Regions from separate parts of the Pseudoalteromonas sp. NZS71_1 genome, predicted to be linked through region 1. Evidence: predicted binding sites of a transcription regulator. Region 1 holds the regulator's gene; the other holds the start of a gene.
What was found. Region 1 encodes ArgR, which controls arginine synthesis, uptake and breakdown. Its sites were predicted from a motif close to ANTGAATANNTATTCANT; they were not measured.
Positions count from the first base shown of each region.

Region 2: a site for ArgR is predicted at 2,483-2,500, ahead of I6F43_RS14775 (aspartate aminotransferase family protein). Genes of this name have one in related genera too.

Region 1 is NZ_JADYXM010000005.1:168,149-177,371, reverse strand. It holds gene rpmA (50S ribosomal protein L27) at 1-63, opposite strand, end outside; gene rplU (50S ribosomal protein L21) at 80-391, opposite strand; gene ispB (octaprenyl diphosphate synthase) at 814-1,785, shown strand; gene mdh (malate dehydrogenase) at 1,872-2,804, opposite strand; gene argR (transcriptional regulator ArgR) at 3,030-3,497, shown strand; gene I6F43_RS10170 (Dyp-type peroxidase) at 3,505-4,404, opposite strand; gene I6F43_RS10165 (ABC transporter ATP-binding protein) at 4,453-5,502, opposite strand; gene I6F43_RS10160 (ABC transporter permease) at 5,503-7,134, opposite strand; gene I6F43_RS10155 (Fe(3+) ABC transporter substrate-binding protein) at 7,134-8,138, opposite strand; gene I6F43_RS10150 (hypothetical protein) at 9,076-9,223, shown strand, end outside.
Region 2 is NZ_JADYXM010000010.1:122,064-131,286, reverse strand. It holds gene astA (arginine N-succinyltransferase) at 1-956, opposite strand, end outside; gene I6F43_RS14775 (aspartate aminotransferase family protein) at 1,042-2,247, opposite strand; gene I6F43_RS14770 (HDOD domain-containing protein) at 2,627-3,787, opposite strand; gene I6F43_RS14765 (anthranilate synthase component II) at 3,831-4,412, opposite strand; gene I6F43_RS14760 (YdcH family protein) at 4,964-5,206, shown strand; gene galE (UDP-glucose 4-epimerase GalE) at 5,651-6,664, shown strand; gene I6F43_RS14750 (UDP-glucose--hexose-1-phosphate uridylyltransferase) at 6,666-7,730, shown strand; gene galK (galactokinase) at 7,720-8,868, shown strand; gene I6F43_RS14740 (Gfo/Idh/MocA family protein) at 8,888-9,223, shown strand, end outside.

The DNA.
Region 1 (9,223 bases):
TAGGCGTTTGCTTTCTGAATCGCGACCGTTACGAGTACTACCAGCTGCTTTTTTATGTGCCATTTCTAAGTACCTCTAATTAAGCGCTAATGCTAGTGATTTTAACTTCAGTGAACCATTGACGATGGCCCATTTGCTTACGAGAATGCTTACGGCGTCTAAATTTAACAACCTTAATCTTCTCACCGCGACCATGTGAAACAACCTCAGCTGTTATCTTGCCACCGTTTACGAACGGTACACCGATCTCGATTTTCTCACCATCAGCAACTAAAAGTACTGAATCAAATTCTACTGCCGCACCAGTTTCAACGTCTAATTTTTCAAGACGAATCGTTTGACCTTCAGTCACACGATGCTGTTTACCACCACTTTGGAAAACCGCGTACATAATTAACTCCGTCTGTGCACCCTCAAATCGGCGCAACTAAAATATTCTTCGATAGGGCGCGAAGTTTACGCTAACGCGAAATAACTAGCAAGCCTATTTTGTAATTAAAATGAATAAAAAGTAGCTGCTTTGAGAGCAATTCAATATTTACCCCATTTTATATTAATTAGCCCTTTTGCCAAGCGCTTTTTAACTCTTAGTCGAAATAAATTAATGTACTCAAATATGACCCTCACAGCTTAATATCTAAGCACACCACAAACTGTATATTGATTATCAATTAATCAGTTATCTTGGCTAATTCAGTCTAAATTAAGTACTTTAATAGTGTTTTTTCAATCAATCGTCACAAAATATCGAGCTAGTGCATTTTTTGTTGTACAATCTGCGCCGTTCACACATAAAAATTGGCTCGGAGATCAATGGATATAAAAGCTATCCAGGCGTTAATCGAAAGCGATATGAATGACGTCAATCAACTTATACATGCGCAAATGCGCTCAGATGTGGCGTTAGTTAATCAGCTTGGTTTATATATAGTTAGCAGTGGCGGCAAACGCGTTCGTCCAATGCTGGCGATTTTAGCAGCCAAAGCGCTCGGTTATCAGGGTAAAGATCACATAACACTTGCAACAATTGTTGAGTTTATTCATACAGCAACGCTATTGCATGATGATGTTGTAGATGAATCAAACTTACGACGTGGCACACCTACAGCAAATGCTGAATTTGGTAATGCTGCTAGCGTATTGGTTGGTGACTTTATTTACACTCGTTCATTTCAGCTTATGGTTGGCCTTGGAAAAATGCAGGTTATGCAAGTACTTGCCGATGCAACAAACATTATTGCTGAAGGTGAAGTATTGCAGTTAATGAACTGCAACGACCCAGATACAACCGAAGCCAGTTATATGCAGGTTATTTACTCTAAAACAGCTAAGTTGTTTGAAGCAGCGACAGGGCTTGCTGCCATTATTACTGAGCAAGACCAAACTACTCTCGATGCACTAAACCTATATGGTATGCATTTAGGTACTGCGTTTCAGCTAGTAGATGATGTACTCGATTACAATGCAGATGCTGAGCAGTTGGGTAAAAACATTGGTGATGATTTAGCTGAAGGCAAACCAACGCTTCCACTTATTTATGCTATGCAACATGGTAGCGAGCAGCAAACGCAGCTTATTCGTGATGCAATAGAGCACAGTAATGGTATGGAGCATTTAGAAGACATTCTATCGGCACTAAAGCAAACTAATGCGCTTGAATTTACAATGCAAAAAGCAGAGCTTGAAGCTGACAAAGCTATTGCGTGTTTAGACTTTTTAGCTGAGTCTGACTATAAGCAAGCACTCATAAGCCTTGCTCGTATTGCGGTTGACCGCGACCACTAGTTTTAACTAGTTACACAGTGTGAAATTAATTCTGAGCAATAAAAAAGCCTGCAAATGCAGGCTTTTTTGTTATTCTACTTTGGCTATTACGCCATGAAATCAACACCTTCTTTGATGTCTTTTTTCAGTGTTTCAAGCATGTCATTTTTTGCTTTTGTTTCAAATGCGCTTAGTTCGCCGTAAGAAAGAATTTCTTCTACGCCGTTTTTACCTAAACGTACTGGATGTGCAAAGTACTCTGCATCGCCATTTTCAACAGCAACGTAAGCGTAATCTACAACTTCTTCACCCTGTAGGCCTTTAACTAAAGACATACAAAAACGAGCTGCAGCAGCACCCATAGATAGCGTAGCTGAACCACCGCCTGCTTTAGCATTTACAACTTCAGTACCCGCATTTTGGATACGTGGAGTAAGTGCAGCAACTTCTTCATCAGTGAAAGAAACACCTTCAACTTGAGAAAGTAGAGGAAGAATAGTTGTGCCTGAGTGACCACCAATTACTGGTACTTTCACAGTTGCTACGTCTACGCCTTTAAGTTCAGCAACAAATGCTTCTGAACGAATAACGTCAAGCGTAGTAATACCGAATACGCGTTTAGCGTCGTAAGTACCTGCTTTTTTGAATACTTCAGCAACGATTGGAACTGTGCCATTTACTGGGTTAGTAATAATACCTACTAACGCTTTAGGACAGCTAGCAACAATGCCTTCTGCTAAAGTTTTGATGATACCAGCATTTACATTAAATAAATCAGCACGATCCATACCTGGTTTACGTGGCATACCCGCTGGGATAAGAACGATGTCAGAGCCTTCAAGCGCTTTGTTTAATTCGTCTGCGCCAAAGCCTGCTACTTTAACATCTGTTGGGATGTGAGAAAGGTCAACCGCAACACCTGGTACTACTGGTGCAACATCATAAAGTGATAATTCAGAGCCAGCTGGTAAGCCTGTTTTTAATAATAAAGACAACGCTTGGCCGATACCGCCTGCAGCACCTAATACAGCAACTTTCATTGGAATTCTCCGTAATTTGAGGTAGGAAACATTTGTGGCTCTTAAGATAATGAAATTAGCGACTAAAAACAAATTTATCCTGTCTATTTCAAGTATATTTTCGACCATAGTCGTAAACTTTTGTGATTTAACGCATCAAACTGGCAAGTTAACTAAACAACTGCTGCATAATTATTCATTTTTGTGTAGAATTTGCGGCATAAATAACAAAAACGAATAAAGACTATGCAACCACAAGATAAACAAGAAGCACTGGTAAAAGCATTTAAATCACTATTAAAAGAAGAAAATTTTGGCTCTCAAGGCGAAATAGTTGATGCATTAAAAGATCAAGGCTTTGACAATATAAGCCAAAGTAAAGTATCGCGCATGTTAAGTAAATTTGGTGCTGTACGCACACGTAACGCCAAACAAGAAATGGTTTACTGCTTACCTGCTGAAATGGGTGTACCTACGGCTAAAAGCCCATTACGCCAATTAGTAATCGACATTATGCACAACGAAATGATGATCATTATTCGTACCAGTCCAGGCGCCGCTCAGCTTATTGCTCGTTTATTAGATTCATTAGGTAAAGCAGATGGCGTACTAGGAACAATTGCAGGCGACGATACTATTTTTATCGCTCCTGCTAAAATATCTGAAATAGATGTAACACTTGAACGTGTTCGCATTTTATTTGATACGGTTTAATAGCAAACTAAATTTGTTTTAAAAACCCGACTGAAGGCGCGAAAAAAGCAGAACCCATATCGGCTTGAGTAAAATCAAGCCAGTGGTCGTAACAATCCCCTTCCCCTAAACGACTATTAAGTACTTTTTCAAATGCGGTGCCCGTACAAGAGCATGTAATTGATAACATTCCCTGCTCATACACATCGCCATAAGGCATGCTCTGATTTAATAATAGCGGTTGTCCGTCTTCGTCTTTTAGCTCACTTCGCGAAGCATGGCTGGTTTCGATCGCAGGGGTAATTAGCGTGTTATCAAGGCGCGTACGTCCCATTATTTGTTCTTGCTCGCTCAATGATAAGTGCTGCCACATAGTTAAGTCATGCTTATAGCGTTGTACATGAATATAACTCCCCTGATCTTCAAAATTGCCAGGGCTACTAATTAAAGCCGTAGCGCGCTTTTTTCTTCCATGTGCGGTGTCGCCACCATAAATAAAACCATTAAAATCACGACCATCTAAAAAGCGAAAATTACGAATTTGCTCCACCAGCTCAACATCGGGAGCAAATAGTTTTAAAATTTGCAGCGCAAATAAATGGTTAACGTCTTCACGGTCAGAGCGAATTTGCACAAATAAATCGCACGGTTGTACGCTCATTTGATGATCGCTATGGTTTATATTAGGAAAGCTCTGTAATTCGCTTGGGATGTATTCAGGGAGGATATGCGGCCAATATTGCGCACCAATAGCAACCATGCAAGAGAGCATTGATTCTGAAAATTGATCGCTAAATTCTTCTTCAATAGCGCTTACTTGTTTTAACTTTGCGCGAAGTGATTCATCTTGACCATCAAACACATTAAAAAATAAGTGCAAACCGTGTAAGTTTGCTTCAGCACAAATCCCTGATTGCGCTTGCGCCATTGTTATTCCTTAGTTTTACAGATAAAAACACAGCGAATAACAAATTAATTAAGATTCGAAAAAATTCACCGTGTGAGGTTTTATTTTTATTATAACCTGTTCATTATTTTCAAATGACTGGCCATATTGTGCAGCAACTTCAATTTCTTGTTTATCAATAACAAGTGAATAAACATACGCCGAACCAATAAAGCGACGACTTATGATTGTAGCTCGCTTGCTGAGTTTGTCACTTTGGTTATCTGCCACTAATTCTATTTGATGAGGGCGCACATATATAAGCCCTACGCTTACGTTTTGCTTACTCTCAATATAAGATTCGACTAAACCAAATGGTGTTTTGTATTCAGTTGCTGTTAATACTTCTGCGCTCAAGTATATGCCTTGACCCAGAAACTCTGCAACCTCCTTTGAACATGGAGCTGCAAAAAGCTGCTCGGGCGTGCCTTGTTGCTCAATTTTACCGCGATGCATAATGGCAAGTGTATCTGAAAACGCAAACGCCTCTTCTTTTGAATGTGTAACAAACACAGCAGACACTTGAGTTGCCTTAATAATTCGACGTATATCGGCAATTAATTCAAAGCGTACTTGTGTGTCGATATTTGAAAAGGGCTCATCAAGTAGCAATAAACTAGGCTTATAAGCTAATGCACGAGCAATAGCTACACGCTGCTGTTGACCACCCGATAACTGATGCGGGAACCTGTCAGCACAGCCAATTAAATGTACCAGCTTAAGCATTTCATCAACGCGTTGCTGCTTTTGAGCTTTACTCATTTTACTAAGCCCGAATGCGATATTATTTGCTACCGTTAAATGCGGAAACAATGCATAATCTTGAAACATCATGCCGATGTTACGGTGCTCAGGCGAGACAAACGATTGCTCATCACTCACTAATTTACCGTCTATAAAAATAGACCCTTGCTTAGCTTCAATTAAACCTGCAATCGCTTTTAACGTGGTCGTTTTGCCGCACCCACTAGCTCCGAGTAGGCAAACAATTTCATCTTTACCCACTGTTAAATCTAAATTGTGGATAACCTTTGTGCCGTTATAGTGATAGCTCACGCCTTGTAAAATTAAACTACTCATTTAACTACGCTGCTCCATAGAACGATTAATAAAATACAAAGGAATAAACCCAACAATAACAATAAATAATGCCGATATAGAAGCAAGCTCTAATTGCTCGTCGCTCACATACTGAAATACATGAGTAGCTAAGCTTTCAAAATTAAACGGCCTGAGCAATAGCGCAGCCGGCAGTTCTTTCATGCACTCAATAAATACCAATAACGCAGCAGTAAGCAATCCTCTTCGCAGTAAAGGTAGGTGCACTAAACGCAGTGTTTGTCCTTGGCTTTTACCCATTGATTGGCTTGCCATATCAAGTGATGGGCTAATACGTAAAAAACTCGACTCAATTGCTCCGTGTGCAATGGCGTAAAACCTAACAATATAAGCAATAATAATAGTAAGAATGCTACCTGTAAGCAGCAAGCCAATATCTAAATTATACGGCTCGAGCGCTGTGTTAATGGTGTTCTCTAATAACGTAAGCGGTAATAAAACCGCAATAGCGAGTACTGTGCCAGGCAGCGCATAGCCTGTGCTTGCTAAACGCCCAGGAATAAGCGGATACGCTTGCTTTGCCACACGCTGATAAAAAACCACAAAAACACTCAACGTAATCGTTATTAGGCTCACAACCCCTGCCACTTTTAAACTTTGCCAAGCGTAACTAAAAAACTCTACATCCCATGCTTTATCAAAGTAGGTAATGGCATAATTTATAAGTACTGCAATAGGAATTACAAACGCGATAAGTAAAATAAAGCTGCAAAATACCGTTGCGAGCCAAGCTGACTTTCCTTTTAATACATAGAGAGATTCACTATTTACACTTGATTGGCGCTCAAATACCGCTTGGTTACGACGACTAAAGCGCTCCGCCATTAATGCTAAAAATAACAGTAATAACATCACACCCGATATTTTAGCTGCCGCTGTAAGTGAGTAATAACCAAACCACGTATCGTATACGGCAGTCGTTAATGTACTTACGGCAAAATAACTCACTGTTGCAAAGTCAGCCATGGTTTCCATACTTATAAGCGCAAGAGCCGCCACAATAGCCCCACGAGAGAGTACTAAGCTTACTTTAAAGAAACTTTGCCAAGGAGATAATCCCATTAACTGGCTAGCTTGTACTAATTTGAATGACTGCTCGCGAAGAGCCGTTTTAAAAATCAAAAATAAATACGGATAAAGCACCAAGGCAATCATAACGATGGCGCCGGGTAATGTACGTATATCAAAAAACCAATAGTCATTAGGCGATTGCCAACCAAACCATTCTCTCAGCGCTATTTGCACCGGGCCCGCATAATCTAATAAATCAGTGTATACATAGGCAATAATATAGGTGGGCATAGCAAGGGGCAGCATAAGTGCCCATTCAAACTGTTTTTTACCCGGGAAACTACAGTAAGCCGTTAGCCATCCAAGTGGCAAAGCTATGGCGCAGCTAAGGACGCAAACACCTAAAACAAGCAATACGGTATTGGTTATGTAATCCCAAAGCACGGTATCCCACAGGTGGGAAAACACCTCAGAGCTACCTTGTAGAGATTCAAAAAGAAGAAAAAACAACGGGGCCGATAGAATTAAGCCAGTCGACCACGCAAAGAGCTGCCATTTAGACAGCTTAAATTTATTAGTCATTAAAGATCGAACTTCACCTCATCAATTAGCTTAAGCGCTAACGGACGATATTTACTAATCTCATCAAGTGGCAAGCTGTCTTCTTTAAAACTCCCCCAAGAGGCAACCAAACTTGATAGTTCAACACCCGACTTAACTGGATACTCCATATTTAATGAGGCATACATGTTTTGTGCTTTGCTGTCGGTCATATATTCTATGAGCTTTAATGCATTTTCAGGGTTTTTAGCATATTTGGTAATAACCGCACCCGAAACATTTATGTGTGAGCCACGATTAGTTTGATTCGGAAAGTTAATATTTACGGCCTCTGCCCAACCTTTTTGCTCTTTATCTTCTAGCATTTTACCAAGATAGTAACTATTACCTAATGCCAAGTTACATAAACCTTCTTTAACTGCTTTAACTTGAGCACGATCGTTACCTTGAGGTTTACGTGCTAAATTAGCCTTAACACCTTCAAGCCACTCTTTGGTTTGCGCTTCACCATGGTGTGCAATCATAGAAGCCACTAAACCTAAGTTATATGGATGTTTGCCTGATCGCGTACAAATTTGTCCTTTGTATTTAGGATCTGCTAAATCTTCATAAGTGAGCTTAGGTAACGCACCAATTCGCTCTTTTGATGAATACACATTACGAACTCGCTTAGTAAGCGCGACCCATTGGCCATCACCGTCACGAAAAGCTGCAGGCACGTTATTATTTACACTGTCACTTTTTATAATTTGTGTTAATTTTAAATCTTCTAATTGAATAAGCGCACTAAAATTAGAGGTTAATACTAAATCGGCTTTACTATGTTTACCTTCACGTTTAACACGCTCAATTAACCCTTTTTTAGCAAAAACAACATTGGTTTTTATTCCCGTTTGTTTTGTAAAATCGTCTAAAATTGGCTGAATCAAAAACGGCTGACGAAAAGAATAGATATTAACAACGTCACTTGCAAAGGCTGGTGCCGATGCTGCTAATCCTAAAACAAGTGTAAATACTGTCTTCATTATTTCACCTAAATAATTGTTATTATCATCGAATTCTACCGCGCTCATTCAAAAAGTGCACACTTTAAATAAATGTAAATATGTAAATAACGCCCAAAAAGGAAATGCAGTGTAAGAGATGTCTCACGGATGTGACAGCTAATGAGTAAAAATCAAGATAAAAAACACACAAAAACAACCTAACAACATGTATTAATTGAACTTTTACATTATTACTATTGCATAAATACTAATTGAACGTAGTTTTATCCCTATTTTAGTTGCTCTATTGCACTATAATTTACGCATCAACCAAGCAATGACGCTTATTGAGTAAAAGGAAATGGACTGCTTACTCAACCAACCAATGATTAGGTTACCAGGACAACACGGATTTTAGGACAGGCTCAGGATGAGTATCACAACGCAATGTTGTAAAAAGGACAGCGTCAGGAAGATGCGAAAAGGATAACAACACGGCTAAGTTGTTTAACAGGATGTTGAGGGAATAAATGGACAGGCCTTTAAGGCAACACAATGGATTGGTTAAAATAGGGATACACTAGGAAGTGTAATTAGGGATTTGGTAATAGTATTTACCCTACAGGATGTTTAGGAATTTAAGGATACAGGCCCGGATGGTCTACATTACATAGAACTAAAAAGTAATATAGTAATAAACATGGATTAGTAAAAATTGGAGTTGATTAAGTTCAATTGCAGGATGCAGAAAATTAGAAGATTCCGCAAGCGCGCCTAGAGATAGAGCGCGCTTTTCTTTGCCTAAAATTTGGGTTTAGTAAAGCTCTAAGCAACTACCACTAACTTTTGCAGGGTAATACTGCATCCCAGCTAATCAATATTAATACCTTCAAATACTTTATTAATATTTTAAATTTCGCTAAGTTTTTCATTAATTGCGCCGATAACTAAGTAACGCAAGGATCATAAATACTCAATGGATATGAATTTTAAAATGCCGCAAAGCAATACCTTTTTATGTAAAGTATCAGACGCAAGTACAGCAAAACCAATTGGTGTTTTTAGTGCCCAAACTCCCAACAAAAATCCGTATAAAGCTTTATTTAGCCCCAAAGGTTATAACT
Region 2 (9,223 bases), on a different contig from region 1:
TGCGATAAAATAAGGCTTTTTGCGCGCTCGTCAAATGTCATTGGTGCAACGGTTGCTCTAAAGTCATTAAGCTTTTCGTTAGCTAGTAACACCATGGTGTCGCCAGTCATTTCGCCAATTTCAACGTTAAAGTGATTTGCATTACGAATAGTCGCAATGTTATCTACTTTTGCTTCAACCGTTGGGCCGCCGTCAAAAATGTCTACGTAGCCATTAAACGTAAAGCCTTCGCTTTTTAATAACTCGATTGCTGGGCGAGTGTTGTCGTGTACTTTACCTATTACGGCTTGCGCATCTTTACTTAGCAAGTTTACGTAAATTGGGTATTTAGGCATTAATTCAGCAATGAAAACCTTTTGGCCAATACCTGTTAGGTAATCGGCTGTTGGAAAATCCATTGAGAAAAAGTGCTCTTCAAGCCACTGCCAAAAAGGGCTACTGCCGTTTTCGTCAGACACACCGCGCATTTCTGCGATTACTGTTTGCGCAAAACGCTCTTGATGCTGTTTTATAAACATAAAGCGCGCTTTTGAAAGTAGCTTACCGTTACAATTTTTACGATAGCCATCTTTTAAAAACAATGTGCAAAGCTCTGTAGCACCTGTGTAGTCGTTACATAGCGTTAGAATATCAACCGCTTTGTATACGTCTAATGTGCGCGAAGAGTGAATCACTTTACTTAAGTGATAATGATAAAATGCATCATCAAGCCCTACCGCAGCTTCAATTGCAGATGTTCCTACAACTTCACCGGTTTCGCTATCTTCAAGAACAAACAGGTAGCCTTCGTCACCAGGTTGTGACGTTTGTTTAGCAAAAGAGCTTACTGAATGGTCGATCTTTTTTTGCAATAGTTCTTCGTTTAATGGCAAAGACGTAAAACCATGCCCTGATTCGTGGGCAATTTTCAGTAATGCTGAATAATCATTTTGCTGGATTGGGCGAAGGATCATCATGAGTCCGCTTGCTCCCTTATAAATAACGGTAAATAGGAATTGCAGGGCAAGCAGTGCTTGCCCTTAATTGGTTGGCTTAAGTCGCTTATGCGTTTACTACGCTTGCTACTGCTTTTTCAAAGCGTGCCATACCTTCGCGAATGTCCGCTTCAGGAATTACTAAAGATGGAGTGAAACGTATTACGTCTGCACCAGCAACTAATGACATAAGGCCTTGCTCAGTCCCTGCCACTAAAAACTCTTTTGCACGACCTTTATATTGCTCGTTCACTACCGCGCCAATTAATAAACCTTGGCCACGGATTTCGCTAAATACGTTGTATTTTTCGTTAACCGCAGTAAGTAGTTCATTAAATAATGCTGCTTTAGCTTTTACGCCAGCAAGTACTTCTGGGGTATTTACTGTATCAAATGCAGCTTCTGCAACGGCACACGCTAATGGGTTACCGCCATAAGTAGAACCATGAGTACCTACTTTAAGGTGCTGTGCAATCTCAGTTGTTGTGATCATAGCGCCAATTGGGAAACCACCGCCAAGTGCTTTAGCTGAAGTTAAAATATCAGGTACTACGTTTAAGCCTTGGTATGCGTATAAATCGCCAGTACGGCCAACACCTGTTTGTACTTCATCAAAAATAAGCAGTGCGTTGTGTTTAGTACATAAATCGCGAACGCCTTGAGCAAACTCGTCAGTTGGTGAAACAATACCGCCTTCACCTTGTAGAGGTTCCATCATTACAGCACAAGTTTTGTCGCTAATAAGCGCTTCAAAAGCAGCTAGGTCATTGTAATCACAATGCACAATGTCGCCAGGCTTAGGACCAAAACCATCTGAATATGCAGCTTGGCCGCCAACAGTTACGGTAAAGAATGTACGACCGTGGAAACCTTTGTTGAACGCGATGATTTGTGATTTTTCTGCGCCAAACTTATCAAGTGCAAAACGACGCGCTAATTTAAGCGCTGCTTCGTTTGCTTCTGCGCCAGAGTTGGCAAAGTAAACTTTTTCAGCAAATGTCGCATCAACCATTTTTTTAGCTAGGCGAAGTGCCGGCTCATTGGTCATTACATTTGATAGATGCCAGATTTTTTCGCCTTGCTCTTTTAATGCGCCTACTAATGCAGGGTGGCAATGGCCAAGACAGTTAACTGCAATACCACCAGCAAAGTCGATAAACTCTCGACCTTCTTGATCCCATACGCGAGAACCTTCGCCTCGAACAGGAATTACGCTTGAAGGTGCGTAGTTAGGAACCATTACGTGATCAAATAATTCGCGATTGACTGTCATTTTATTTCCTCTTAATTGTGAGCAACACAAAACATCAAAATAGGTGTTTGGTTAATATTTGTAACCAACTTTATAGGCAAGATCAGTAACCTGATAATTGCGCAAAATTGCTTTGTGGTTCAATTTTCAGACGCACATTATTTCAGAATTACTTATATCTGTCTCGTTAAAAACTTTCATGTATCCCTTGAAAATAAAGGGCTAAAGATATTATTTCATAGATAGTGAATAACTATTTGCATAACTATTTATGCTTATTTTTAGGCAACTAACCGCATGAGCACCGAGGCGCGGACGCTTTAATCGGCAAATATGCAATATAACAATAGAGTGAGAATGAATGGTTAGTCGCAAAAAAATTAACAAAAAATTCAGATTTTTAGTCAATTTGAATAGCTAAATTGGTAAAATTACTCGATTGGAGGGTTTTTAGTTCCGTTTTAGTGAACTTAAAGTACGAAAACCAGCTTAGAGTTTCGTCAGGCTCAATAAGTTGATGCTCTTTTAAATTAAGATATTGAGAGTAGCAACGTGCCTTTAGCATTACTTGTGTTAACGGCAGTAATGTATCGCCCTTATCTACCCCATTTACTAGCTGCTGCATTACACCTTTAAACGGTAAATATTTAAAAGCCATTTTGTCTATTACTTTGGCGCTTACTTCTATCGACTTATTGCTAAGTAGAGTGGTTAAAAAGAGCGGGTCTGGCTGTAGCTCTAATAACGCGGTGTGTAAATCTTTTTGGTTTTCATTTCGGGCTAACTGCACTTTACGTTGCCATACTTTCTCAAACGTTTTTAAGTACAAGCGCACTAATGCAATTCGCCCTACATCTAAAAGCATACCAAGAGTAAATGCATGGACGTCATTCACATTATTAATTTGTGCAATTTTTTGCGCTGCAATCGCGTTTGCCATCGCGCTGTCGCGTAGCCGGCGTTTTAATAATGAAAATGGTTCGGTGCTATGTGGCATCCAATGACGGGCAGCAAATGTAGGAATCACTAGCTGTAAGTTATCAAGGCCAATATAACGAAGGGCAAGCGATGGTTTATCTACTTTCACAGACGTGTTTTTACTACGCTGATTACGATAGTAAGGTAAATTAACAAGCGTTACTAATTCTCTACCCAACCAGCCTATATCATTTACCAATGGTTCTAAGCGCCCTACTGATGCCGACTTTACAGCTAATATATCGAGTATATTGGCAATGCCATCTTCAATGCCTATAGTACTGTGAATTACACCATCTATATCTTCGAGCTGCTTATATATAGCTGTTTCAATTGTTTTGTGTAGTTGCTCACTCGCTTGAGCGCGGTACTTATGATGTGCAGTACTGCTTTGCTGGCGTTTATTCTGTGCGGCCACTTCAACCTGAAGCAAAGTGCGTTGCTTCATGGGTTCGCCGTAATCTATATCTAATGTATGAATGAAACCAATTTGCTGATGCGCAAAGCTGTGCCCAAGCAATAAGTCATGAGCCCGTTGGCTTAGTATTTTGGCAGTACGCTGTTGCGCTACAAGTTCAGTCATGACATCCATTAATAAAGTATTAAATGCTCTGTGTATTATAACATTAGAAGCGAGTTAAAAAGTTATCAAGCAGTTCTAAGCCTTGATCAGTTAGAATAGCTTCGGGGTGAAACTGCACACCTTCAATTGCTAGTTCTTTATGAAGTAACCCCATAATTTCGTCAAACTCGCCTTGCTCAGTCTGAGTCCATGCGGTTACTTCAAGTTCTTTAGGTAGAGTTTGCTCTTTAACCACTAAAGAATGATAACGACATACTGTTAACGGGTTAGCTAAGCCTTTAAACACCCCTTTATTAGTGTGAACTATGGGTGATGTTTTACCGTGCATTACTTTTTTAGCACGTATTACATCTCCTCCTAAAGCTTGCGCGATAGTTTGATGCCCCAAGCAAATCCCTAAAATAGGATATTGCCCTTTTAGTTGCTCAACAACATTTAGTGAAATACCCGCTTCATTAGGGGTACATGGCCCTGGCGATAACACGATGTGCTTCGGGTTCAACTGTTTTATTTGTGCAATGCTTAGCTCGTCATTACGTTTCACTAAAACGTCTTGATCTAAACGCTGAAAATATTGCACTAAGTTGTAAGTAAACGAATCGTAGTTATCGATCATTAACAGCATTACACAACAAACCTTATAAATTATTGACCACTTACTTCACACAAATGGTACTAAGCGCTGCATTCTACCACTATTAACTAGCCAACATAAATTAGCAAAAAGCGTTAAAAATTAACTGTTTTTGCTAAAAGTTCTTTAAAGTCTTTAGTGGGTACTGGTTCACTTAACCCGAACTCTGGTTAAGAGATTTATTAACGTATTAAATCATGGTGATATTTAAACTTATTCTCTCAAGCCAGAGATTCCTTGCACCTTGAGCAATAATATCGAGCTTTAAGCTTTTCGCGAGTAGTTAACACACCTTTTAGGCTGTATACCCCAACAATAAATTATTGACCTCTAAAGTACGTGCGTTTATTGATCGCTCTATTAAATACTTTGGTGAAATACCTTACTGAGCAAAATAAACAGATTGTTTGCGCTACATCAAATTAGCGGCTCAATGGTTGAATTATATCTATGTAAGCCCCAGTGTATTATATGAAAGGCAGTAATTCACTTATACAACTCACTTACTTGTGAGCTCATTTATATCCTATTAAGGAGCGAATATGTTAGGCGAAGACCACTCATTAACTAATGACTTTCCAGAGTACTTAAGGACCATTGCCGAGTTAAATGAAAGCGATACTGAATTTGCAAAAAAAGCAGATAAGTACGACAAGCTAGATAAAGAAATTAGAGTGTTAGAGCTCAAAGATGCGCCCATAAGCGATGAGCAAATGCATCAGCTAAAACATGAACGTACAGAATTAAAAGATTGGCTATACGAGCGCTTGCAGCAAGAGCAGTAATGCAGCTAAAAAAAGAGCTCACTGACAAGTGAGCTCTTTAGATCAACCATAAGGATTTTTTCTAAAACTTTACAAAGCCACCCACAGATTTCATAAATACAGTACTTGGGTTAATAACATCTTTGCGTTTCTAGCAAGTGCTATCGGTAGCACCGGTAAGTAAAACTGTTTTATTTATGTTGCTCTCTCCTAACTTTGTTTTCGCTATATTAGCAGCCTCCCTACCGCTGATAATTAGGTCAATAATCGAATCAGTTTATCTAATCAATTGATAAAGCTAAGTCTATGTTAGTTAAAATAAAAACATGCCACTTAAACACAAGCGAGTGTTCAATCTGAATGTTTTTTATGCTTTTATTTGAATTATCCAGCAATCATAACTATTGTTTTTAAACCACCTTAATAGTAGTATTTATCATATAAATACACTTTTCGAGAATAAACATGAAAGTTTTAGTTACTGGCGGCATGGGTTACATAGGTAGCCACACATGTATTGCATTGCATGAAGCAGGTATTACGCCTGTTATTTATGATAACTTGTCTAATGCAAGTGCGCGAGTACTTGACCAACTCGAAAAGATTACAGGTACTCGGTTTGAGTTTATATTGGGTGACATTCAAGACGAGCAACAATTTAAACTCGCCCTAAAACATACTAAAGCCGAAGCTGTTTTTCACTTTGCGGCTTTAAAAGCCGTTGGCGAATCAACTGAGCAACCACTGCGTTATTATCAAAATAATGTGTCGGGCACATTAAGCATGCTACAAAACATGCAAGATGAAGGCGTTAACCATATTATATTTAGCTCATCGGCTACTGTGTACGGCGAGCCAGACTACCTCCCTATTGACGAAAAGCACCCTATACGCGCAACTAATCCTTATGGTTGGACTAAAGTCATGGTTGAACAAGCCATGCAAGATGTATGTAATGCCAACAGTCAATTTATGGGTATTGCGCTTCGTTACTTTAACCCAGTAGGTGCACACCCAAGTGGTTTATTAGGTGAAAGCCCTAATGGTATTCCTAATAACTTAATGCCATTTATTACTCAAACTGCAGTAGGTAAACGCGACGTGGTTAATATTTTTGGTGACGACTACGACACTGAAGATGGCACAGGCGTGCGCGACTATATTCATGTTTTAGATTTAGCTAAAGGTCATGTTGCGGCATTTATGCAACATAAAACAGATACCGCCTTTCATGCTTACAACCTAGGCACAGGGCAAGGTTATTCTGTGCTTGATATGATCAAAGCATTTAGCGCATCAGCCAATAAAGATATTCCTTATCAAATTGCACCGCGCCGAGCAGGTGATATTGCCTGTAACTACGCCGATGCCACAAAAGCGCAAAACACACTTAACTGGCACGCAGAACTAACACTTAGCAACATGACAAACGACACATGGCGCTGGCAAACTAATTACCCAAGTGGGTTGGAGAGTTAATATGGCTTTATTAGAAAGTACTCACAGACGTAAAAATCCGCTAACGGGTCGTTGGGTATTAGTGTCACCACATCGTAATAACCGCCCATGGTTAGGCGCAACAGAAGCCGTTAATGAAAACGTATTACCAAAACACGATGAAAGCTGCCCACTTTGCCCAAGCAATACCCGTGCAAATGGCGACAGCAATCCAGATTACAAATACACACACGTATTTAGAAATGACTTTGGCGCATTAACACCTAATGCCAGCGAGCAATTACAAAGCTTAGAGTCAGACAGCGATTTATTTATTGCCGACGAAGCCAATGGCGAATGCCGCGTAATTTGTTTTTCTCCAGAGCATAATAAAACACTACCAGAGCTTAGCCAAAACGCATTGCACGAAGTAGTAAAAACCTGGAAACAAAATTACACAGAGCTTGCACAGCAGTACGAATGCGTACAAGTTTTTGAAAATAAAGGCGAGATCATGGGTTGTTCGCAACCTCATCCTCACGGCCAAGTATGGGCTCACTCGCATTTATCAACCGAAATAGAAGCCGAAGATAACCAGCAGCTTGCCTATTATAAAAAGCATGGCACAGCCATGCTTGCCGATTACGCGCAAAAAGAGCAAGCAGATAAAACTCGTGTTGTATTTGAAAACGAACATTGGCTTGTTGTTGTGCCATTTTGGGCTGCATGGCCGTTTGAAACAATGCTAGTAACTAAAGATAATATTCAAAACTTTAGCCAGCTAAACGATGCGCAAACCGACTCTTTGGCTCAGGCACTTAAAGTATTAACCACTAAGTACGACAACGTATTTAATTGCAGCTTCCCATACTCAATGGGATGGCACAATGCACCTGCTAATAGAGGCTCTGATGAGCAACATTGGCGTTTACATGCACACTTTTATCCGCCGCTACTTCGCTCTGCTACTGTTAAAAAACACATGGTAGGCTACGAAATGCTAGGCGAAAGCCAACGCGATTTAAGCGCAGAAACCGCTGCTTCTATTTTAAAAGCAGCCAGTACAACACACTATAAAGATACAGCAGGACACACAGATGAAGCTTAACGAATTCCAACAACAATTTTTGTCACTGTATGGCGCGCCTGCTCAAGGTATTGCAGCAGCACCGGGGCGTGTAAACCTCATTGGCGAATTTACCGACTACAACGACGGTTTTGTTTTACCGTGTTCGTTAGAGTTTCGTACCCAAGTAATGTTTAAAGAGCGCGACGACAATATTATCACTGTGCATTCTTTAAATTACCCAGGCGAAAAAGACAGCTTTAGCGTTGATGAAGAAATCACTGAAGGCCAATCGCAATGGGGTAACTACATTCGTGCTGTTTCTTATGTTCTTAAAAGAGCAGGCTACACACTGCGTGGCGCCGATCTACTAATTGACAGTAACTTACCGCAAGGTAGTGGCTTGTCGTCATCGGCAGCACTAGAAGTTGCAGTTGGCGGTATGTTTAACCATGTTGCACAGCTTGGTTTACCGCCAGAGCAAATTGCGCTATTTGGCCAAGAAGCCGAAAATGACTTTATGCATTGCCAATGCGGCATTATGGATCAGCTTATTTCAGCCAAAGGCGAAAACGGTCATGCGCTATTAATTGATTGTGAAAACCTAGCAACTAAATCAGTTAAAGTTCCTGATGATTTAAATATTGTTATTGTTAACTCTAACTACCCGCGTAAATTAGTTGATAGCGAATACAACCAGCGCCGTATTGACTGCGAACAAGCTGCTGTAAAAATGGGTGTAGAAACACTTCGCCAAGCAACCATGACTGCCCTGCAAGCAGTAAAAGCGACATTAAGCGAAAACGAATATAAACGTGCACACCACGTAATTAGCGAAAACGACCGTGTAATTGCAGCAACAACTGCACTACAGAATAACGATATGGATGCACTTCGCACCCTAATGGCAGCATCGCATCAATCACTTAAACACGACTTTGAAGTAACCGTACCTGCAACCGATGGCCTAGTAGAGATTTGTAAAGAAGCCATGGGCGACCGTGGCGCAGTACGTATGACGGGTGGCGGCTTTGGTGGTGCTATTGTATGTTTGTGTCGCGATGCGGAAGTACCACTAATTAAAGCTGCGGTAGAAAAGCATTACTTTGAGCGTTTTAGCCTAAATGCTGATATTTACGTATGTTCAGCGGGCTCAGGATTACAAATTACGTCTTTTTAAATAAACTTAAGGAATAAGCATGGCAAAGGTTAATTGGGGAATTATTGGGTGTGGCAATATAGCTCACACCTTTGCTAAAAGCATTGCGCATTGTAGTGATGCACAGCTTATTGGCGCGGCTTCAACGAGTATGCAGCGCGCTAAAGAATTTGCCACACCGTACAATATTCAAGGCTACGAGAGCTATCAAGCTCTTATGCAGTGCCCAAATATAGACGCTATTTATATTGCCAATACGCACGATCAACACTTTAAAACTATCGCCCAATGCTTAACACACAATAAGCACGTGCTAAGCGAAAAACCGATTACCGTTAATGCTAAGCAATTGCAAAACCTCACTGAGCTTGCCAAG